DNA from 3 places in the Bradyrhizobium sp. LCT2 genome. Region 1 is predicted to be linked to each of the others. Evidence: riboswitches for the same ligand, from Rfam matches in the RefSeq annotation. Region 1 holds a riboswitch; each other region holds the start of a gene.
What was found. Region 1 has a riboswitch for cobalamin ahead of EI171_RS23940 (TonB-dependent receptor). Riboswitches for the same ligand answer to the same signal wherever they lie in the genome.

Region 2: it holds a riboswitch for cobalamin, as region 1 does, so the genes downstream of both, EI171_RS31595 (TonB-dependent siderophore receptor) here and EI171_RS23940 (TonB-dependent receptor) in region 1, are expected to answer to the same signal.
Region 3: it holds a riboswitch for cobalamin, as region 1 does, so the genes downstream of both, EI171_RS31615 (energy-coupling factor ABC transporter permease) here and EI171_RS23940 (TonB-dependent receptor) in region 1, are expected to answer to the same signal.

Annotation. Positions count from the first base shown of each region.
Region 1 is NZ_CP034432.1:4,957,704-4,965,381, reverse strand. It holds gene ilvD (dihydroxy-acid dehydratase) at 1-462, opposite strand, end outside; gene EI171_RS23945 (hypothetical protein) at 1,711-2,292, opposite strand; gene EI171_RS23940 (TonB-dependent receptor) at 2,367-4,598, opposite strand; cobalamin riboswitch at 4,712-4,926, opposite strand; gene EI171_RS23935 (hypothetical protein) at 4,992-5,213, opposite strand; gene EI171_RS23930 (hypothetical protein) at 5,301-5,558, opposite strand; gene EI171_RS23925 (hypothetical protein) at 5,698-5,910, opposite strand; gene EI171_RS44850 (hypothetical protein) at 6,066-6,242, opposite strand; gene EI171_RS23920 (adenylate/guanylate cyclase domain-containing protein) at 6,347-7,678, opposite strand, start outside.
Region 2 is NZ_CP034432.1:6,603,244-6,610,921, forward strand. It holds gene EI171_RS31580 (MFS transporter) at 1-1,052, shown strand, start outside; gene EI171_RS31585 (amidase) at 1,033-2,400, shown strand; gene EI171_RS31590 (PepSY domain-containing protein) at 2,556-3,977, opposite strand; gene EI171_RS31595 (TonB-dependent siderophore receptor) at 3,990-6,338, opposite strand; cobalamin riboswitch at 6,451-6,653, opposite strand; gene EI171_RS31600 (histidine phosphatase family protein) at 6,726-7,298, shown strand; gene cobT (nicotinate-nucleotide--dimethylbenzimidazole phosphoribosyltransferase) at 7,305-7,678, opposite strand, start outside.
Region 3 is NZ_CP034432.1:6,611,468-6,619,145, forward strand. It holds gene cobT (nicotinate-nucleotide--dimethylbenzimidazole phosphoribosyltransferase) at 1-133, opposite strand, end outside; gene cobF (precorrin-6A synthase (deacetylating)) at 144-893, opposite strand; gene EI171_RS31615 (energy-coupling factor ABC transporter permease) at 940-1,617, opposite strand; cobalamin riboswitch at 1,654-1,865, opposite strand; gene cobA (uroporphyrinogen-III C-methyltransferase) at 1,920-2,651, opposite strand; gene EI171_RS31625 (cobyrinate a,c-diamide synthase) at 2,648-3,958, opposite strand; gene cobM (precorrin-4 C(11)-methyltransferase) at 3,958-4,740, opposite strand; gene EI171_RS31635 (cobalamin biosynthesis protein) at 4,737-5,105, opposite strand; gene cbiE (precorrin-6y C5,15-methyltransferase (decarboxylating) subunit CbiE) at 5,102-6,283, opposite strand; gene EI171_RS31645 (cobalt-precorrin-6A reductase) at 6,282-7,028, shown strand; gene cobJ (precorrin-3B C(17)-methyltransferase) at 7,004-7,678, opposite strand, start outside.

The sequences.
Region 1 (7,678 bases):
CGAGCCGCCATAGATGAAGATCGAGGGCACGTTGAGGCGAACCATCGCCATCATCATGCCCGGCAGCGACTTGTCGCAGCCGGCAAGGCCGACGAGGGCGTCATAGGCATGGCCGCGGACGGTCAGCTCGACGGAATCGGCGATGCATTCGCGCGACGGCAGCGAGGAGCGCATGCCGTCATGGCCCATGGCGATGCCGTCGGTCACGGTGATGGTGCAGAATTCGCGGGGTGTGCCGCCGGCATGCGCGACGCCCTTCTTCACCGCCTGCGCCTGGCGCATCAAAGCGATGTTGCAGGGCGCGGCCTCGTTCCAGCAGGAGGCGACGCCGACGAAGGGCTGGTGGATCTGCTCCGTCGTCAGACCCATGGCGTAGAAGTAGGACCGATGGGGCGCGCGCGCAGGGCCTTCCGTCACGTGACGGCTCGGCAGCCTCTGCTTGATGTTGGTCTTTGCGTTCATCGCAAACCAGTTTCCCCGGCCAACCCTTTCAGACCCGAAAAATCAGACCCAAGATTTGAATCGACCTTGGGATTTCCCGTTCGCCTCGAGGACCGCCGCTGCCCCTAAAACATTCGAGCAATTTTATTCATGTTCGGGTGTGGCTAAAAAGCGGCGGTGATGCGAACGGCTGACGATGAGGGCTTAATCCGGAAGGAGTGTTGCGGGGATGGCACATTCGTTACCGGGAAGACACGGATCGGCCTACTGGGATACCCCCGCGAAGATGACAATCCACAACCTGAGATTTCCAGGCGGGTACGACGCGCCCGATCACGCACCACACCTTGGAGTGAGTCGCTGTCGACATCACCAAGCCCGCCATCCCCGGCAGTGGACACGCACTCTCCACATGGTCGTGGCGAGCGCAGCGAAGCAGTCCAGAGTCTTTCCGCTGACGGATTCTGGATTGCCTCGCTGCGCTCGCAATGACGAGCGAGATGCATCGGCGTCATCCTCCAACTCGCATCGTAAATCGCAGACACGCCTTCGCATCCTCGCGGCGGATTTCGCCCGAGCTTTGCTTGATCGCTCCACCCTCTCAATCGAGAGGGCGCAGGGAAGGCCGGGTGCCCGACGGCACCCGCGGTCTGCTGCGCGAAAAGCACACGCAGGAAGAACCGCACAGCAGCATACAGGTGTAGCCAATCACTCGGCCTTCCCTGCGCAGTGGTTGGACGGCTTATGCCGTGCTCTCCCGGGAGCCGAGTTCGTTCTGGCCTCCCTCACTCTCGCGAAAGTCGCCGACATCGCGCCGGTTGACGCGACTGCCGCATCCGCAAGAGCTTGACCGTAGCAACGACGGCCAGGACCACACGGTTTTGCCGTACGCACGGCCCGCCATTTCGCCGCAGTTTTCCCAGCCCTGTCGACGGAGCCGGAAACTTACAGGCGAGACGAACCTGACAGCGTCGCTCATCCAGCACGAAGTCCTGGGCTCACGGAGAGCAATCCGCCCTGCCCTTAACTCTCGCGCCCGACGCTGCCGCGTCCACCGCAAGCCCGGCTCGCGAAACGTGACGACACAAGATCGCCCCTCAAGGTTGAGCCGGGATGGGCGACACATACGACAAATCCGAATTTCGGCAAAGTGGAATATTTTTGCGCAAGCGGATTGACCGACCGCGGGGGTGTTTTGCCCGTCGGGCAACGCAAGATCTCGTAGCCCGGATTTCACTGCGCTCCCATCCGGGGCTTTCAGAGGGCCGCTCAGGCCGACATCGCGCCCTTGCGCCCGAACGGATCGACCAGGCGGACGATCTCGCAGGCGGCGACGAGGCCGGCGAGCCAGACGGCGCCGGCCAGTCCAATCCGCGCCACGATGGCCGCGGTGAAGGCGCCCTCTCCGCCGAGGACCGGCGTCGCAGCGAGCAGCACGAGCTCATAGGCCGCGTAGGCGAGGACGAATGTGATCGCCAGCATCAGGGGCGTGCGGCCGTGCGCCAGCACACGGAGCACGGCGGACGAGGCCGCGGTCGCGACGAGTGCAGCAGCGCCAATGACAAAGCCCCAGGCGATCGTGCTGCCGGCAACGGGATAGTGCAGCACGCCGAAGCCGATGCTCTGGTTCACGAGCCACGCGCCGCTGACGACGAGCAGTGCCGGCCGCAGCGGCAACATCGCGGCCGCGACGACCGCGAAGGCCGCAAAGGGCGTTGCGCAGGCGAGCGCAAGACTTGCGAGCGCGCATGACACCGCCAGCAGCGCAAAGCAGAACATCGGTGCAAGGCGCGGCGCGACCGGATGGAGCCGGAAACGGTCGGCGTGAGGCGGCAGGATGCTGAGAGCCATGGGTGATCTCCTTCTTTTCGAATTCTAGTCCATTCGGGGGCCTATGACAGCCCCCGTCGCGATCAGAGCCTTGATCAGAAATTGGCGCCGGCCTTGAGCAGATAGGTGCGGCCGGGCAGCGGATAGGCACTGAAGCGGCCGTCCGTAAAGGTGCTTGCGATCGCATAGTCGTAGTAGAGCGCGTTCAGCACGTTGTTGACGCTCAAAGACCAGAAGTAGCGCTCGTACTGACCGCTGAGCTTGAGGTCGATCGTGCCATTGGCTGGGATCGGCCGCTGTGTTCCCGCCTGGTCATTGTCCATGCGCCGCTCGCTCCAGAAGCGCGCGGTGGCGTCGAGCACCACATAGTTCTGCCAGATGTTCCAAGTGACGCCTGCACTCGCGGTGTAGCGCGACACCAGCGGCACGTCGTTGCCGGCCCAGACGCCCTCGCGAAACACGGCCCTTGTATAGGCCATGCCGGAGCGCAGGAGCAGAGAGTCGTTGACGCGATAGGACAGACTGGTCTCCGAGCCGTAACGGCGGGTCGGATCGAGATTGGTGTTGTAGAACAGGACCGGGTTGAAATGGATCTCATTGGCGAGGTCCATCAGATAGAGACTGCTCTGCAATTGCAGCCCGCCTCCCTTGATGCGCAGCCCGCCCTCGACATCCTGCGAGGTCTGGGTCTTGAGCCGGAAGGTCTGCGGCAGCGGATTGAAGAAGGGGTCGAATGAAGGGCCCGATGACACTCGCTCGTCGACGTCAGGCGTGCGGAACGCGCGCGCAGCGCGGCCGAACAGCGAGACCATGTCGTTGAGGCGATGCTCGGCACCGAGATGCAGAGCGTACTGGGTCTCGTCGCTCCTGAGCGGGAGCGCGCCCATGTCGGTGTTGAACGGAGCTGCGGCGTCAAAATGATCGCGCGCCGAGAGACTGACGTTCTGCACCCGCACGCCATAGGAGACGTCCGTCGCCGGCGCCACACCCAATGCGTGCTGAAAATAGCCCGCAACCGTCTGCTGCCTGAGATCGTAATTGTGCCAGGGCGCGAGCCCCTGGCCGGCGCCGCGGTTCTGCTGAAAGCTCGCATCGTAATAATCGAGGCCGGTCAGCAGTTGCGACGGCATCCCCAGCAGCAAGCCCTTCACGCTGAGCCGCGGCGTGATCGACCATGTCGTCAGATCGGCATCGACATAGGTGGACGTGAACAACGCGGGAACCGGCGCTGGGCCGGAGAAGAACGCGCTCTGCTGCTTCTTGTCGCGCACGCCGCTGTCCACGATCAGATCGACGCCGTTGAGCAGGGTCTTCGTGAAGCCGGCTGTCGCGCTGAAGCCCTGCTGGTTGGCGTAGTTGAAGGGTGTGCTGGTGCCCCGTCGGTTGGTCGCGAGCTCGTCGACGCCGATGGACGGATCGACGGTGCGGCCGCCCGGCAATCGCAGCTCCTGATTGTCGCCGGTAACGGTGACGAAAGCAGTCAGGCCTGATGTCGTATAGTTCAGGTTGCCGACGCCATTCTCCTGGAGAAGGCGATTGTTGTCGCGGTAGCCGTCTGTCTTGACGGCATTGCCGTAGAACGAGGTCGACCACGGACCGGAATTGAGCGACGTCGAGACATTGCCAAGCCTGGTGTCGAACGAGCCGAAGCCGGCCTCGATGCGCGCGGCAACGGGCGGCCCGCCGACGCCGTTCCTGGTGACGATGTTGATCACGCCGCCGACCGCATTGTCCCCATAGAGCACCGCGCCGGCATTGCCGCGCGTGATCTCGATACGCTCAATGGAATTGAGCGGGACAGTGGAGAGGTCCACCTGCGCGATGTCGATGTCGTTCAGCCGCCGTCCGTTGATCAGCACCAGCGAATTGGCAGTGGCAGACGCGCCGAAGCCGCGCAGGTCGACGCTGGTCTTCGCGCCGATCTGGCCGCCATAGAGCGTCGTGATCTGGGCACCCGGGACTTGCGTCGCGATGATCTCGGCAAGCGTCTGCGAGGGCGCATGTGCGATATCCGCGGCCGTGATGACGGTTGTGACGGCCCCGACGATGCCTCCGTTGCCGGCGACCGCCTCGCCGGCGGAGCCGGACGAGCCGGCGCCATTGCCTGCCGGCGCTTCGCTCGGGGCTCGCCGCCTCGCCGTATCGCCATCGCCGATCGCCCTGGCGCGCGTGCGGTTCTGATCGTCGGGCCTGGTCACTTCGACCGGCGGCAGCTGCTCGGCGGCGGCTTGCTGCGCGAAAGCTGCGGGGAGATCGATCGCATGGAGGAAAACGGCAGCAACGATGCCGGCGCGAAGGCGCCTGGCGGCAGAGACAATACGGGACACAGTTGTAACCTCGGCATGACGTCAGTGGCACGTCACAGCGAACGAGGCTTTACGGCGGAGCAATCGATTGCTCCGGTGAAGCTAATGCCTGTACTCCCCGACCGACATCTTCGCGTGTGACCACGGCTGACGGCAGGTCTCCTGGCTCGCGGGTCGTTACCTTACGTCGCCTTCCCAGGACCGAGATTCCCAGTGGCATATGACGAAAGATTCACCGCTTACAGTTGCGGGGGCAGCCGTGGCGTTGGGACAATCCCGGCGTTGGGACAATCTCGCACCACGTTCCCTTTTGATCTCCGTGCGGAGAACCGTCACCGATCAATCTACGAGGCGGCCGTACGGAGAGTCAATCGACCGGTTGAACGATGAGCTGCAAACGCGAGGCAAACACAATCAGTCAGGCTTCCGCACCGCGCGCGTCGTGACCACCGCCCGCTCTCCGGCATCGACAAGCTGGCCGATGCCGGTTCGGCCCGCGAGCGCGCAGCGGACGATGTTCTCGGCGACCGACCTGCGGAACCCATGATCCTCGCCCCTGGGCCGATTGCGGCAAATCCGATCCAGCGCCAGCTTCATGTTGATCCGTGTACGGGTGTCGAAATGCGCGCTGATCATTCGCCCGGCCTCGATACGTGATGTTGGGGCGGAAACGTCCGACGATCGCCCGGGTTCCGACACGGGATCGCGCAATAGAGCGGCCGCCTACGCCCGCCCTCTCTGGCGCTGTGCCTGAGCCCAGGCCACCGTGACGTCGCGCGGCGGGATGTCGATGCGCCGGATCGGCGTCAATTCGCCCGAGGCGGAGATGATCGCGGTCTCCTCGCGGCGACAGCGCGGACACACGAAGCGGACCTCGCTCGGGGACGTCGACCAGCTCGAGCGTTTGACGTTGGCCGCCATCGGCCACGCGTCGCACTGCGAGCACGACACCAGAAACCGGCCGGGATCGAGCATACCCATTCCATCCGACTCCGCGTCCTGCCTGCTCCTACCAATGATTATGTCAGGTGAATCGTTCCGGTGCCCCGACACCGTCAACCCCTCAATGCCCAAGGGGCCCGGCGATCCGGCCCTCAGGCTTTTGCAAACCGCTGGCCGATCAGTGCGCGCCCTTGAGCGTGCAGGACGTGGTGCAGGTGACCGTGTTGCCATGGTCGCACGCCTTGCAGGCGGCCACGCACTGGTTCATGTCGCGGGGGTTGTAGGAGCTGTAGTTCCGCACCGGGCAGGCTGCGGTCGAGCCGGTGATGTCCTGTTCCTGGTTGCAGGCCGCTGTCATGAGCGCGAGGATGAGGACCGCAAGCAGACGCATGGGATTGCCCCGAAAAAGCACCGGCAAAGCAACATCAGCGAGACACGCTGCATTGCAGCGAGTCCCGGCATTCCCACTGCGAGCCATCGCGAATCGCGACGCTCGCTCCCGTCAAAGGATGCGTGCCAAATGTTAAGAACGGATTGCAGCCGCCTTCAGGCCGCAGCGCTGGTCGCGACCGCAGCCCGCGTCTCGCGCGCAAGCTGATAATAGTGCTCGGCGAGCTTGAGATAGAATTCGCGCTTGGTGCTGTCGGTGGCGAGCTTGGCGATCAGCTCGCATTCGGCCGTGAGCGTCTCGAACCGTTCCAGCCTGTCCTCAAGTTCTGTCATCGGCGTGTCCCCATCAAACGCCTCAAGGACGATCACCTAAGCCTGGGAAATAGGTCACGGCGAACATCGTTATCGAGTAGAAACAATTTTTCCCGCGCGGCGGCTTACTTCTGCTCCAGCCGCCAGGCACCGTCCCACCTCTCGTCCGGCGGATTGACCTCGAACTGCGCGATGCGGGCGAGCAGCGCGCGCGAGGGACCGTCGCCGGGGACGGCTTCGAGCGCCGCGTTGAAGGCGGCGCGGGCCTCGTCGAAGCGGCGGGCGCGATAGGCGGCAAGACCTTCGGCATAGAGCGTGCGCAAGCCGTCCTGCGCGGCGGTGAGCACGCCGGCCCTCGCCATCACCTCGAAGATCGCCTGCGGCGCGCTCTGGCCGGCGACCGCGAGACGATCGATCTCGCGCAATTCGAGGCGCTCACCGACCGCATCCGCCGTCGCCTGCGAGATCAGGATGCGGGTGCCGTAGACCTTGTTGACGGCCTCGAGCCGCGAAGCGAGGTTTACGGCATCGCCCATCACGGTGAAGCTCATCATCAGCTCGGAGCCGATGCTGCCGGTGAGGACCTCGCCGGTGGCGATGCCGATGCGCAGGTCGCAGGGCACGGGCATGGCGCGGATGCCGAGCAGATCGGGCAATTGCTTCTGCAGCGCGGGCACCTGGTCGGCCATGTCGATGGCGGCACAGCCGGCAAGGAGTGCCGGCTCATCCTCCTCGATGAAGGGCGGGCCCCAATAGGCCATGATGGCATCGCCGATATATTTGTCGATGACGCCGCGATTGCTCCTGATCGGGGCCGACATCACCGTAAAATAGTGGTTCATCACCTTTACGAGGCCGCGCGGGGTCATGCCCTCACTCATCGAGGTGAAGCCACTCATGTCGCAGAACATGATGGTCATCACCCGGCGCTGGCCGTCGATGGCGACCTCGGGCCGTTCGATCAGGCCCTGCACCACCTTGGGATCGATGTAGCGGCCAAACGTCTCGCGGATGCGCTCGTTGTGGCGCAACTGCTCGATCATGCGGTTGAAGGCGGCCGCGAGCTCGCCGATCTCGTCCTGGGTCGAGACGGCGATGGTCTTGTCGAACCGCCCGGCCTCGACCTCGCGGGTGCCGGCCAGCAACAGCCGCACCGGCCGCGTGATGCCGCCGGACACCAGCAGCGCGAAGGCAAATCCGACGATCGCGGCGAGCAGGGTCACGATGCCCGACACGATGATGGCCTGGCGCTGGTGGCTCATCACCTGCGATGTCGAAGCGAAGACCTGTGTCAGCATGTCGGCGCGGATCGCATCAAACTTCCGATTGAACTGGTCGCGGATGGCGTCGATATGCTCCAGCGTACTGCGGGCTTCTGCCATCTGCTTGGCGTCGACCTGCTTGAGCAGCTTTGCGTGGTCCTCGTTCAGGTCGCGGCGCAGCTCGGTGACGGCAGT
Region 2 (7,678 bases), 1.6 Mb from region 1:
TCTCGATGTTCTCCTGCGCGGTGTTCGCCGTCGGTATCCCCGCCTCGTTCTGGGGCGGCGGCTTCATCGCGCGGGTTGGTTCGCTGCGGATCGCGAGCCTCTGCGCGGCGGCCATCGTCGTCAGCATGGCACTGGCTTCGCTCGGATCGAGCGCCGCCCTGCTCGCCGCGGGCCTCTGCCTCGGCCTTGCCATGGGCCCCGAGACGCCGGCAAGCGCAGCGCTGCTGGCGCGGCTGGTGACCGCCGAGCGCCGCGCCTTCGTCTTCTCGGTGCGCCAGACCGGCAACCAGATCGGCGCGGTCTGCGGCTCGCTGGCCCTGCCCGCGATCGCCATCGCGTTCGGGCCGGCCTGGTGCTATGCGGCCGTTGCTGCCCTGGCGCTGTTCGCGATCGCGCTGTTCGAGTGGCTGCGGCCGGCCTACGCCGGCAAGCTCGTCCCGCCCCCAAAGCTCGATCTGCGCGCGCGGCTGGCACTGGTGACCGCGGACCGGCGGATCGCGATGCTGGCGCTGGCATCGATGCCGTTCAGCGCGATGCAGGTGTCGCTCAACACCGTCTTCGTCACGCTCGGCACCCGCGAGCTTGGTCTCAGCCATATCGAGGCCGGCATGGCGCTCGCCTGCGCGCAAGCCGGCGGCCTCGTCGGCCGGCTCGGCTGGGGCTACGTCGCCATGCGCCTCGACGCCCCCCGCGCCGTGCTCATCGTCATCGGCCTCGGCATGGCCTTCTGCGCCGCGCTGCTCGGCCTCGACGGCGGATCGCTCAGCCGCACCTGGCAGTTCGCAGTTGCGGCGCTGTTCGGCCTGACGGCGTCGGGCTGGAACGGCGTCTTCATCGCCGAGATCGCGCGCCTCGCCCCGCAGGACCGGATCGGCGAGACCACCGGCGCGGTGCTGACCGCGTCCTATGCGGGCCTACTGGCGGCGCCGGCCGTGGTGTCGATCCTGGACGGTGTGGCCGGCCTTGGCGCGGCGTTCTTCGCCTTGGCCTGTCTTGCCCTCTGCGGCACATTGGCGCTGATGTGGGGAGGCCATGACAAAACCGACGCATAGTGCGCGCGAGATCGCAGCCGCCGTCACCGCCGGGCGGATGACCGCCGTCGACACGGCGAAGGCCGCCCTTGGCCGCATAGACGCCGCCAAGGCCTTGAACGCAGTGGTCACGACCGATCCCGCACGCACGCTGGCCGACGCGGCGGCGGTCGACGATCGCCTGCGTGCCGGCGAGACAATGCCGCTGGCCGGCGTCCCCATCCTCGTCAAGGACAACATCTGGGCCAGCGGCTGGCGCATCACGCAGGGCTCGCGCCTGTTCGCCGATTTCATCGCGCCACAGGATGCAATTGCGATCGAGCGCCTGCGCAAGGCCGGCGCGGTCATCGTCGGCATTGGCGCAACCTCCGAATTCGCCAGCAAGGGCGTCACGACATCGCCGCTGTTCGGCCCGACGCGACATCCCCTCGATCCCGCGTTGACGCCGGGCGGCTCCTCTGGTGGACCCGCCACCGCCGTCGCAGCCGGCCTCGTGCCCCTCGCGATCGGCACCGATGCGGGCGGCTCGAGCCGCAGGCCGCCGGCCCATGTGGGCGTCGCCGGCTTCAAGCCGTCCTACGGCGCGATCCCTTATGGACCCGGCTTCGCCGAGCCGTTCTTCGGTCTGTCGGTCATCGCGCCGATCGCCGCCGACGTCGCCGACATCGCGCTGGCCTTCGAGGCCATGGCCGGTGTCGATGCGCGCGATCCGGATGCAGCCGGCATTGCGCAAGAAGCCGAGGACATCGCCGGCCTTCGCATCGCCTTCTCACCGCGGCTCGGGCTCGACGTTGCGGTCGATGACGTTGTCGCCAACGGGCTCGTTTCCGCAGTCGCGCGTCTCTCCGCCGCAGGCCTCAGCATCGCGCTGCGCGATCCCACCTGGCCGGCGGGTGCGACGGAAGAGGCCCTCATGCCGCTTCAGCACGCTGGCCTTGCCGCGCTCCATGGAGACGCTTTTCGCAAGGACCCGACTGTCTTCGACCCTGACATCGCCAGGCAGATCGAGCGAGGGCTGTCCTGGTCAGGCGCGGACGTCGCGGGTGCGCTGGTCGCGAGCGCCGCGATCGCCAATGCCTTCGCGGCCTTCTTCGCCGAGGTCGATCTGCTGCTGACGCCGACAGTCCCCTGCGTCGCCTGGCCGTTCACCCAGCTCGGACCCGACATGATCGGCGGCCGTGCAGCGAGCCCGCGCGCGCATGCGGTGTTCACGCCGTTCGTCAATCACGCCCGCCTGCCGGCGATCTCGCTTCCATGCGGCACCGACTCCCGCGGGCTTCCATTCGGCCTCCAGATCATCGCCCGGCGCGGCCAGGACCGCACGCTGCTGCGCGCCGCGCGGCATATCGAGGCGCAGTTGCAGGCGTAGCTTTGCGAGATCGCGACGATTTCGGAATAGTCGCAATATACCCCTGTTTTGCCCGACGGGTCAAATCGCGCCGATGCCTGCGTAAGCCGTTGATTCCACTATCACCGGCTACTGTGCATGGGGTTGTTTTCGCACTTTTTGTTTGATCGGGCGTCCTAGCTGGCGAAAGACAGACGCAACCGCCGCCAGCCGATGACAATGCCGGTGATGGAGAACACCAGTCCGAGCGCGCAGAGGCCGACGATCAGGACATCGCGCAAACGCGGATGCGCCTGCAGGACTGGAAAATCTAGCGTGTGCAGCGCGCCGTAGAACCAGCGATAGGCTCGCCGCGACGCATCCAGCCTTTGCAGCACGCGGCCATCGGCGCTGTCGATATCAAACCAGAGGCCGCCGCAGCGGGAACGGTAGACGGATGCACCGGGAACGACGGACTGCGCGGGATAATCGTCGCTATCCGCGAGAATAGACGGCGCATTGCAGGCCGTCGCAAGCCTCGTCACCATGCTCCCGATCACCCGCGCACTGACGACCGGCGCCTCCTCACTGTCGGGCCCAACCACAACCTGTTTCTCGAGACCAATCCGCTCGCGTCGATAGAGGCTGCCGTCAACGGCAAACCATTCGACCTCTCGGGCCGAGGGCGATATTCGCTTCCGTTCCGCCGATGGGGCGGTCGTCCAGTCCGGCGATGCATCGATCACGCCGGCTTCGGCCGGGGTCAGCAGCCCTCGCGAGAACAGCCGGCCGTGATCCATGGAGAGCCATCCACTGAAGATCCACGTCAGCACGAAGACGGTCGCCACGAGGCCGATGATATGATGAAGGGCGTGCCAGCCGCGATAAGGCGAGGAGATCCTGTATCCTCGCATCCTGGACCGCACGATTCCGAGCACTGCACCCAGCATGGCTGCAATCAGCGCCAACAGCGACAGCGTCCAGACCACGCTGTCCCACAGCGCCCAGTTGCTTCTCAGGACCGTCGGGTAGATCCAGTGCAGGACGCTTCCGACGAGATTCCAGCCGCGCTCGCTTCGCGTCGTATCCAGCACGACCTCGCTCGTGCGCGACGAGACGTAGACCTCCGTTCCGGCGGCATCGCCGAGGGCCACGCGAAACAAGGGCCGGTGACGATCAAAGCCGTTCGGCACGCTCCACTGGTCGTAGTCCGCCTGCGCAACGACAGCCGCATGCGCGGCATCGAGCCCGCGCTGGCGCGCATGAGCCCGCGCGATGGCGAGCGCGGCCTCGGGCGACCGCACCGATGCATCCTGCCCGTCTGTCGCGCGAACCGCGCGAAGGTGCGAGGACCCCGACACGACATAGACCGGCCCATCGCTCCGCTGAATCAGGCGCAGGCGCGTAGCATCGGCGATGCCGCTCGCGGCCACGGCATCGGCAACGCCGATCCTCACCTCCGTACGATCCACCGGCGCGAGACCGGCAATCCGCTCTGCTTCCGTCAGCGATGGAAACGGAACGAAGTGCATCACGATTCCCGTCGCGAACCACATCGCGAACAGCAGGCAGAACGCGATCCCGAGCCAGCGATGCAGCAGGACGATCGCGCCCATCATGTGGTCAGCGCCCTACCATTTGAATGCGGCCGAGAGTTCATAGGTTCGCGGCGCGCCCAGCAAGATCTGGTCGGGATAGAACGGATCGCCCCATATCGCGTAGCGCTTGTCGGCGATGTTGCGCACGCGGAAGGTCAGGCGAGCCTGATCGACCGCGTTGAATACCGTCTTGGGAATGTCGACGAAGGCATAGACGTCGGCGACGGTATACGCCTTCATCGTCACCGTGTTGGCATCGGTATTGTAGCGGTCGCCGACATGACGGCCGGTGATGCCGACTTCAACCGGCCACGGCGTGAAGAAGCGGTACGAGGCGCCAGCATTGGCAACGATGCGCGGCACGTTCGGCGGCGTGTTGCCCGAGAACGATCCGCCGACGAAATTGTAGTCGGCATAGCGCGCATCGACATAAGCGATGTTGCCCCACAGCCGAAGGGGCTCGATCGGCCGCACCGAGGCGGCGAGCTCGACGCCCTTCGACTCCTGCCGTCCCGCAATATTGAGCGCCTGCCCGCCGGCCGCCGCATAGACGTTCTTGCGCAGGATGTCGTAGGCCGAGAACGACCACTCCGCCCGGTTGTCCCAGAACAGGTGCTTGACGCCGGTCTCGTAGGTCCGCGCGGTCGTGAGGTCCAGCGGCTGGGTCGGCAGCAGCAGGAAGATGTTGTTGGCGGAGATATCAGCGCCGGTCGCGTACTGGCTGAAGAAGGTGAGGCCCGGAACGGCCTCCCAGGTGTAGCCGATGCGTCCCGTCACCGGCGCCCAGTCCTTGGTGAACGGAAAGCCCGCGTTCACCAGACCGTTCTCGTCGGTCGAGTTGCGGTCGAGCCCGATATGCTCGACGCGCAGCCCGCCGATCAGCGCGAAGGTCCGCGTCAGCTTCAGCCGGTCCTCGAACGACAGCGCCTCGTTGTCGATGCGCGCGGTCTGCTGCTTGGTCGCGAGCAGTCCGTAATAGCCACGATCGAAATCGACCAGCGGAACATAGTCGTTCGGGAATTTCGCCGCGCCTGGCCTGACGAAGTCGAGATAGCTCGACGACAGCGTCGTGACCAGCCGGTTGTCGAAGCCTGCGATGTTCGTGTCCCAGATCAGGTCGGTGATATTGCCGACAAGGCGCTGGCTGTGCGCGACATAGAAGCGCTCGCGATACACTTGGTTTTTCGTGGAATCGAACGCCTCGATCTCGTTGTTGAACCACGACCGCTCCGCGCCGTAACCATAGGCCTGACTCTTCAGCGTCAGGTCCGGCGCCAGTTTCAGCTCGAAGCCGCCGCGCAACCAGACCTCTTGCGCTACGTTTCGGTTGTCGAGAACGTTGTAGTTGGTGTTGAAGGTGCGGTCGTCGATCGTGACGGCCCCGAGGTCGGTCCTGTTGAAGTAGGTGCCGGAAACAATCCCCGTCGTCGCATGCGAGCCGCTGAAAGCGATCGGCACCAGCGGCGCGCCCCAATAGGCCTTCCCGCGATCCTCGCGGTACTCGATCGCACCCCAGACCTTGAGGCTGTCGGAGATGCGGTAGTTGAGCTGGCCGGACACGTCGAGCGTCTTGGTGTTGGTGTCGTCGACAAAGCCGTTGAGCGAGGAGCGGCTGATGTCGAAGCGGTAGTCGAGGCCCTGAACGTTGGTGCTGCCGCCCGAGCCGTAATGCGCGCGGAACGAGTTCAGGGAGTCGTACGAGAAGTCTGCCTCGTTGCGGATCGCTCCGGTGTGCGGCTGCTTGGTGACGAGGTTGATCGAGCCGCCGGCGGCGCCCTCGCCCGAGATCAGCGAGGCCGGGCCCTTCAGGAATTCGACGGCCTCCAGATTGGCGGTGTCCATGATCCGCGAGGTCATGTTCTGCGGGCCGATCTTGATGCCGTTGTAGAGCGTGTTGATCTGGCTGTTGGTGAAGCCGCGCATCGAGAAGCCCGCCGGCTCCCCCGGCGCGTCGCCGGAGGTGACGCCGACTGCGCCCTGCGCCACCTCGGACACGGTGCGATAGCCCTGCTCGCGCATGGTCTCGGCCGAGATCACCTCGACGGTCGCGGGCGTCTCGCGCACGGTGAGGCCGAGACGCGAGGCGCTCTCCGCCACCGCATTGCTGTTGAGCGGCGTTGGCGCCGCCGCGGCCGGTACGGCAGGCTTGGGCGCCGCCGATGCGGCCACTGGCCTGCGCGGCGTTGCGCGGCGCGCGCTCTGTGCGTCCCGGGCAGCCGGCTTGGCCGGCTTGCGGGACTGGGCGGGGGACACCTCGACAGGCGGCAGCGGTTCGCGGACCGGCTGCGCCAGCGCGGCGGGCAGATCGGCGACTGTAAACGACGTGAGAGCAGCAGAGGCGAGCAGGAATCGGCGCGATCGTACAATACGGATGGAAGACACAGCGGGACCTCGGTATGACGTCAGTGGCACGTCACAGCGAACGAGGTCTCACCCTGGGCTTGTCAGCCCTCCGATGAAGCCGAATGTCTGTACTCCCCGACCGACATCTTCGCGTGTGACCACGGCTGACGGCAGGTCTCCTGGCTCGCGGGTCGTCACCACTTCGTCGCCTTCCCGGGACCGAGGACCCAGTGGCTTCTGACGAAGGATTATCCGCTTACAGTTGCGGGGGCAGCCGCGGCATTGGGGAAACATCCCCGCACCGCATTCCCTTTTCATCCCCTCTCGGGGGAAACCGTCGCGAGCATCTAGGATTACGATCGAGACAGAGTCAATGTGGCAGTTGCGGCGTTATTGCCACAGCGACCAACTTCCTTGGAGATAGGCATGGAAGGCGAGACCTTCCTCTGGCTGATACGCCATGCACCCGTCGACGGCGTCGCGGGGACGATTCACGCGCAGGACGCGCCTGCCGATCTCGGCGATCGCGCGCAACTGGAAGCGTTGCGCCAGCGCCTGCCGTGGGACTCTGCGAGCTATGCCAGCCCGTCGCGGCGCACGGTCGAGACGGCGCGCGCATTGGGGCTCGAACCGGAGCTGATGGGCAACTTCAGCGAACAGGATTTCGGCGACTGGACCGGCCGGCGGCATGACGAACTCGCCGCAATGGGCGGCGAAGTCTACGCGCAATTCTGGAGCGACCCTGCGCACCTGAGACCACCGGGCGGCGAAAGCTTCGAAGATCAGGTCGCGCGCGTCCGCCTGGGCCTGTCGCGGATCGGAGCCGGCTCCGCAACGCTCGTCGTGCATTCCGGCACGATCCGCGCCGCACTGTGCATCGCGCTGGATCTTGCGCCGCAAGCTGCCCTGCGCTTCGTGATCGATCCGCTGTCACTCACCAGGATCGACCGGCTCGCGACCGGCTGGCGCGTCGTGTCGGTCAATCAGCGCGTGGTGTGAGCCCGATCAGGCCGGGCGATCCGGCACATTGGCCTGCGCGAACGTCGCCATGCCGTTGTGAAGCGCACAGGCCGATCGCACCAGCGGCAGCGCGATGGCGGCGCCCGATCCCTCGCCGAGCCTGAGATCGAGGCTGATCAGCGGCTGCACGTTCAGGGCGCGCAGCACCAGACGATGCCCCTGCTCCGCCGACTGGTGCGACGGCAAGAGGAACGGCTGGCACGACGGATTGAGGCGCACGGCCGCCAGCGCCGCGACCGACACGATGAAGCCATCGATCAATACGGGAATGCGGCGCTGCGCGGCCGCGATGATGGCGCCGCAGATGGCCGCGATCTCGAGGCCGCCGACGGCGCACAGGATTTTTTCGGGCGACGCAG
Region 3 (7,678 bases), 1.7 Mb from region 1:
GCTCGATCGCGAGCTGCTCGAGCCGGCCGAGCGCGCCGGTCGGCTTCGTCAGTTGCGCCTGCCGCACGATCGCCGCGTCGCGATGGACCGCGGAGACTTCGGGGCACTTATGGTAGACCCATTCGGGGAGCATGCTGCCTCGCTTACGGCCTGCGCTTGAGGATGTAGCAGTCCATGATCCAGCCGTGCCGCTCGCGCGCCTCCTGCCGCAGCGCGGCGATGCGCGGGCCCACCTCGGCCAGCGCGCCGGACATGATGATCTGATCGGGCATGCCGAGATAGGCGCCCCACCAGATCTGGAGCCCGACCGGATCGAGCGACTGAAACGCCGTGCCGCCATCGAGCATCACGACCACGGTGTCTGCGCTTACCGGCCAGCCGCCTTCACGCAAGCGGCGGCCTGTCGTGACCAGAAAGGGCTCGCCGATGTCGTTCAGCGGCAGCGCATGCGCCGCGCACAACGCCTGGATCGACGTGATACCGGGGATGACCTCGATTGTCGGCAAGGGATCGAGCCGGCGCGCAATGCGCAGCGAGGAATCGTAGAGCGAAGGATCGCCCCAGATCAGCAGCGCGACCCTGCCGTTACCTCCGAGATGGCTCGAGATTGTCTGCGACCATTTCGCGGCAACCGCATCGTGCCAATCGTCCACGCCCTTGCGGTAGTCCGCCTCGCCTACGTCGCGCACGGGAAGATCGAACTCGGCGATACGCGTGTTGTCGCTGGTCAGCACATCCGCGCAGATCGTCCGCCTGAGATCGGCGAGATCGGACTTTGCGCTCCCCTTGCGCGGGATCAGGATGAGATCGGCCGCGTTGATGGCGCGGGTCGCGGCGTGCGTGAGCTGCTCGGGATCGCCGCAACCGATGCCTATCAGGGAGAGCGTGAGCATCATATTCGCGAAGGGCGGCCATGACGGCCGCCCTTTCGCTTGTCTCTCAGGCCGCGTTGTGCAGGCGCGGGGTGACGAGGCCGGGCGCGGTGACGCCGCGTAGCGACTTCGCCAGCGCCAGCACGGCGAGATCGGCCAGCGGCTCGATCACGATGACGAGCGCATAGGAGACCGCGAAGGTCGCGATGTTGACGAGGTTGGTCATAGCAAAACCGGAGCCATAGAGCGCCCAGAACGCCACCCAGCCGATGACGCCGGCCTGATAGGTCGTCGAAAGCGCCAGCGCCTGGCGATACCTGAGATCGACATAGGCGGTGTTGCGGGCAATGATCCGCGTGGCGATCGCCTGGATCGCGAACAGCGGCACCAGCAGCGTGGTGACGTTCATGCCGTATTGCGGCAGGTCGGCCGGCTCGAAGAAGACGCCCTGGAACAGCAGGCCGAGCGCGAGGCCGAAGGCCGCGGGGGCAGCACCGAACAGCAGGAACAAGGTCGAGCCGAGGATGAAGTGCACCTCGGACACGCCGACCGGGAAGTGCGGCAGGATCTCGAAGAAGGTAAAGACGAGGCCGGTGGTGGCGAGGGTCCGCGCCGCGAACGACGTGATGCCCTGTTCGCGCACGGTCTCGACCGCGAGCTTCAGCGCAACGCCGCCTGCGGCGATGCCGGTTGCGTAACTCAACACGAGCTTGGCGCCCGTCACGATCCCGGGTTCGATATGCATGGCTCAGTCCTTTCCTGCCGTCACACCCGACGGCCTTGGCCTCAAAACATGCACGGCCGGTCTCCTGGCTCGCGGTTCACTGGGGATCTCCGGCCTTCCCGGACCTTGCGATCCAGTGGCGGTTCGGAGCCCCTCACCGCTTACAGTCGCGGGGGCGGCTGGGGTTTTGGGCGCCGCAACTGGGTCCGCCCATCCCCATTCCCGATTATGCTCCGGCGCTTTGCGCCACCTCGAGCACCATGCTTGTCCTGTGTGCCCCTTTCGCGCAGCCTGCGTCAAGGGCCGAACGGCGGCGGTCGCCGTCATGACGGGTATTCTCCCGCCAGTGCGCCGAACAGGATCACGGCGGCCGTCGAGGCAGCCCCGCCCCGCGCAAGCTGCTCGGCAAGCTCGGCAATCGTGGTGCGGACCAGCCGCTCGTCGGGGCGGCCGAGGGATTCGGCGAACAGCGCCGGGGTGGTCGGCGCGAGGCCGTGCGCGATCAATTTTGCGGCCAGCGCCGGAAAGGTGCGGCGGCCCATATAGACTACGGTAGTCGCCTCCGGATCGGCCAGTGCCGCCCAGTTCAGGTTCTGCGGCAGCTCGCCGGTGACGTCGGCTCCGGTCACGAACTGCACCCGGCGCGAGGTGTGGCGCCGCGTCAGGGGGATGCCGGCTTGCGCAGCGGCCACGCAGGCCGAAGTGACGCCGGGAACGATCTCGTAGCCGATGCCGGCCTCGCGCAGCGTTTCGAGCTCCTCCTCGAGCCGGCCGAAGATGCCGGCATCACCGGACTTCAATCGCACCACGCGCGCGCCGGTCGCGGCATAGTCGACCAGCAGGCGGTTGACGTGATGCTGCTTGGTCGAGGGCCGCCCGGCGCGCTTCCCGACCGCAACGAGATTGGCGCCGGGACGGGCGAGATCGAGAATCGCGCCGGACGCGAGGTCGTCATAAAGCACGACATCGGCCTCGCGCAGCCGCGCGGCACCCTTGAGCGTGAGAAGCTCGGGGTCGCCGGGACCGGCGGAGATGAAGGAGACAAAACCGCTCACCGGTCCTCCGCGATCAGATGGAAGAACGTGCCGGTGGCATTGCCTCGGCGCGACCCGGTCTCGGCGATGACCGCACCGGTCGCGTCGTGCACGACCGCGAGCGGCGTGTCGGGCTGGGCGGCAATCGTCGAATAGTGGAATTCGTGGCCGCGCAGGCGCGCGCCGGGGCTATGTCCCGGCATCGGTGCGGCGAGTTCGGCGAGACGATATCCCAGATGCATGCGGCGTTTGGCAAAGCTCGTCTCCAGGCCGAGCAGGCCCGCCATCTCATGGCGGACACCGTCGGCGTCGGTCAAAGCGGTTCCGAGCACCATATAGCCTCCGCATTCACCGTGCACCGGTCGTGTCTCGGCGAAGGCGCGCAAGCCGCTGCGAAAGCGCGCGTTGGCGGCGATCTTCCCGGCATGAAGCTCGGGATAGCCGCCGGGCAGCCAGCAGACATCGGCGCTTGCGTCGGGCGCCTCATCGGCAAGCGGCGAGAAGTTCGAGATGTCGGCACCCGCCGCGCGCCAGGCTTCCAGCATATGCGGATAGACGAAGGAGAATGCCGCATCGCGGGCAAGCGCAATGCGCTGCCCGGGCGGCGTCACGTTCAACCCATTCGCAGCCGGTTGCGGCGCCCAGGCGGCCGCCGATTGCAGCACCGCATCGAGATCGACATGCTCGGCGACGAAACGCGCGGCCTCGTCGATCAGCTTTCCGATCTCCGCCTGCTCCTCGGCCTGCACCAGGCCGAGATGCCGCTTCGGCAGGCTGATCTCGGCATGGCGCGGCAGCGCGCCGAACACGGCGATACCGGCGTCGTCAAGCGCGCGCCGTACGAGGTCTTCATGGCGCGGGCTGGCGACGCGATTGAGCACGACGCCGGCAAGGCGCACGCCCGGGCGGTAGTCGCGAAGGCCCGCAGCGATCGCCGCCGCCGTCTGCGCCTGTCCCGAGGGATCTATCACCAGCAGCACCGGCCAACCCAGCATCTCCGCAATGTCGGCGGTGGCGCCTGTGCCGGAGACGCCACGCGCGGCGACGCCGTCGAACAGACCCATCGAGCCCTCGGCAAGCACGACATCGGCGTCGGCGCCGCGGCCGACGAGATGCGCGATTCCCCCGCGATCCATCGCCCAGCTATCGACGTTGACGGAAGCGCGGCCCGTCGCAGCGGCATGGAAGGCGGGATCAATATAGTCGGGCCCGCTCTTGAAGCACTGCACGTTCAGTCCGCGATTGCGCCAGGCGCGCGCGAGCGCCAGCGTCAGCGTCGTCTTGCCGACACCGGAGGCGGGCGCGGAGATGACGAGCCCCGCCGGCATCAGGAGGCCTCCGGAAAGCGCGGCTCGGCGCCGACCGGCCGATAGCGGCGGTCGTAGTCGGCGGCATAGAGGCGGCTCTCGTCGAAATCCGCGGCGCCAAGCGTCTTGCCGACCAGAATGAGCGCGGTGCGTTCCATCTCGGTGCCGACGGCGGCATCGAGCGTCGCAAGCGTGGCGCGGACGATGCACTGGTCCGGCCAGCTCGCGCGCCAGACGATGGCGACCGGGCAATCCGCGCCGTAGTGAGGCAGCAGCTCCGCAATCACCTGGTCGAGCAGATGGATCGACAGATGGATGGCGAGTGTCGCACCGGTCGCAGCGAAGGCGGCGAGCTTCTCCCCTTCGGGCATCGCACTGGCGCGGCCCGGCGTGCGCGTCAGCACCACGGTCTGAGCGAGCCCCGGCAAAGTCAGCTCCACCTCGAGTGCCGCGGCGGCGGCCGAGAAAGACGGAACGCCGGGCGTCACGGTGAAGGGAATGTCGAGCGCACGGAGACGGCGGAGCTGCTCGCCCATCGCCGACCAGATCGAGAGATCTCCGGAATGCAGGCGCGCGACGTCCTTGCCGTCCGCATGCGCGGCGGCGATCTCGGCGATGATCTCGTCAAGCGACAACGGCGCGGTGTTGACGATCCGCGCATCCGGCGGGCAATGCGCCAGCACGCCCTCAGGCACCAGCGAGCCGGCATAGAGGCAGACCGGACAGGCGGCGATCAGGTCGCGTCCGCGCAACGTCAGCAGATCGGGAGCACCCGGCCCGGCGCCGATGAAATGCACCGTCATGCACCGTCTCCTTCCGCGATCGCGGCCGTCGCGGTACGGTCCTGCGAGACCACCCGCGTCGCAATCAATCGCGCGCGAGGGCCGGCCGCGGCGAGCGCCGCGGCTTCGGCGACCGATCCGGTCCCGAACTTTTCCGCGATGAGCCTGGACTGCGTCGGCGTGTCGATGCCGGCCAGCACCTCGGGCGACACCGCCCTGATCGGCACACCGCATTCGCGCGCGAGCTGCTGCAGCGCTTCTGCATCGGCCTTGTCGCTGACGGTCGCCACCGCCGCAAGGCCTTCAGCGCCGCCCGCTGCCAGCAGCGCCTCACGCAACGAGGCCAGCGTGACGTCCTGCCTGAATCCGAGCCCGGCGACCTTCATCGGACCGCACTCCACTGCACCACGGGACGCGCCGCCTCCCAGGATCGGTAGCGGCCGAGCGGGCCGGCATGGGCGATCTCGACCCGCATCAACTCGCCGCCGTGGCGCTGGTGCAGTTCGCCAAGCAGCGCTTCCGTTTCCAGCGTCACCGCATGCGCAACGAGCCGTGTGCCTGCCCCGATGCGCGACCAGATGGCATCGAACATCGCGCTATCGAGACCGCCGCCGAAGAAGACCGCATCCGGCGCGTCCAGCCCGGCGAGAGCTTCGGGCGCACGGCCCGTGACAACAGCGATCCGATGCGCCAATCCGAACGCCGCCGCATTGCTGCGGATATTCGCGGCGCGATCTTCGCGCATCTCGATTGCCGTCGCCGTCCCGCCGCAAAGCGCCCACTCGACCGAGATCGAACCCGATCCGGCGCCGATATCCCACAACCGTTCGCCCGGGCGCGGTGCCAGCGCCGAAATCGCGAGCGCACGCACCGGCCGCTTGGTGATCTGGCCGTCATGAGCGAAGAGATCGTCGGGAAGTCCTGCGCTGCGAGGAATGCCCCGAGCTCCCTTCGCCTCCACGGCCACCGCGACCAGGTTTCCGGCGAGATCGCCAGTAAAACCATCGGCACGATGTTCCGCAATGCTTTCGCGTGGCCCGCCGAGCGCGGCGAGAGTCCAGAATGCCGAGGCGCCCCATCCGCGCTCGCTCAGCCATTTTGCAAGGTCGCCTGCGGCCTTGCCGTCACGCACGAGGCAAATGATGCGCGCGCCAGGCGCAAGGTGTGGCACGAGGCGCTCGAAGGGCGCGGCGTGGAGACCGAGGCAGACGACGGATTCAAGACGCCAGCCGAGCCGCGCAGCGGCGAGCGAGAATGTCGACGGCGCCGAATGTGCGACCCACTCACCCGCCTCAAGCTTGTCGGCAAGGCTTGCGCCGGCGCCGTGCCAGAACGGATCGCCGGAGGCCAGCACCGCGGTCGGCCGGCCGCGGCGGCTGAGCACGACCTCCGCATCGAACGGCACCGGCCACGGATGGCCGCGCCCGGTCACACCGGCAAGCGCGAGATGACGCTCACCACCGAAGACGGTTTCGGCCTCACGCAGCGCCTTTCGGCTTGCGTCCGACAGCCCGGCAAGGCCATCTTCGCCGATACCGATGATGGTCAGCCAGGGATCAGCCATGACACGCGCCCTCATTCTGGGCGGAACGAGCGATGCGAGCCAGCTTGCGGCGGAGATCGCGCGCGCCGGCATGGATGCCGTCTATTCCTATGGCGGCCGCACCCGTGCGCCTGCCGACCAGCCGCTGCCGACCCGCATCGGCGGCTTCGGCGGCGTGAGCGGGCTCGCCGATTACATTCGCCGTGAAGGCATCACGCATGTGATCGACGCGACGCATCCTTTCGCTGCGGAGATGAGCCGCAACGCCGTCGCGGCATGCGCGGAAACCGGCACGCCGTTGATCGCGCTCGAACGCACCCCCTGGGCTAAAACACCCGGTGACAACTGGATCGAGGTCGGCGACGTCGATGCAGCGGTCGCCGCTCTGCCCGAGTCGCCGGCAAACGTGTTCCTCGCCATCGGCCGCCAGCACATCGCGCCGTTCGGGAATAAACCGCAGCACGCCTACACACTGCGCTTCGTCGATCCGCCCGAAGCGCCGCTGCCCTTCCCGGCTGACGTGATCGTGTCGCGCGGACCGTTCACGCTTGATGGCGAGCTGGAGATGCTGCGTACGCGCGGCGTCATATGGATCGTCGCCCGCAATTCCGGCGGCGATGGCGCGCGCGCCAAGATCGACGCGGCCCGCACGCTCGGCCTGCCCGTGATCATGATCGCGCGGCCGGAGTTGCCCGAGCGCCAGCGGGTCGAGAGCGTGGCCGAGATCATGCAGTGGCTTGGTCATCGCACCTGCCTCGGCGCATAGATCCAGCGGCCGACACGGCGCGTCTGCGAGTTGCCGACGATCACCAGCGTTCGCATGTCGGCCATCTCGGGCCGCGCCGCGTTGAGCGTGACGGTCTCGAGCGTCTCGTCGGATGCGCTGATCGCGCGCGCGAAGATCACGAGCCGCTCGCCGCAGCCGGCGTCCTTCAGCACGGCCAGCGCGCGGCCAAATCCTTCCGGCCGGCTCGCCGAACGCGGATTGTACAGAGCGATCGCGAAATCCGCTTCCGCGGCCAGCCGCAGGCGCTTCTCGATCAGCGCCCATGGCTTGAGATTGTCGGAGAGATTGATCGCGCAGAAATCATGGCCGAGCGGCGCGCCGGCACGCGCGGCCGCCGCCAGCATCGCAGTGATGCCGGGCAGCACGCGGATCGGGAGCTCGCGATATTGCGGCGCCTGCTCGAGCGCCTCGAACACGGCCGATGCCATCGCGAAGACGCCAGGATCGCCGGAGGAGACGACGACGACCTGCCCGCCTTCGGCGGCCAGGCGCAGCGCCTCGCTCGCTCGCGCGAGCTCCTCGCGGTTGTCGGATGGATGCAGCGTGAGCCCCGGTCGCGGCGGCACGCGCGCGACATAGGGCGCATAGCCCAGAATATCGGTGGCGGAGCCCAGCGCGGCGGAGACCTC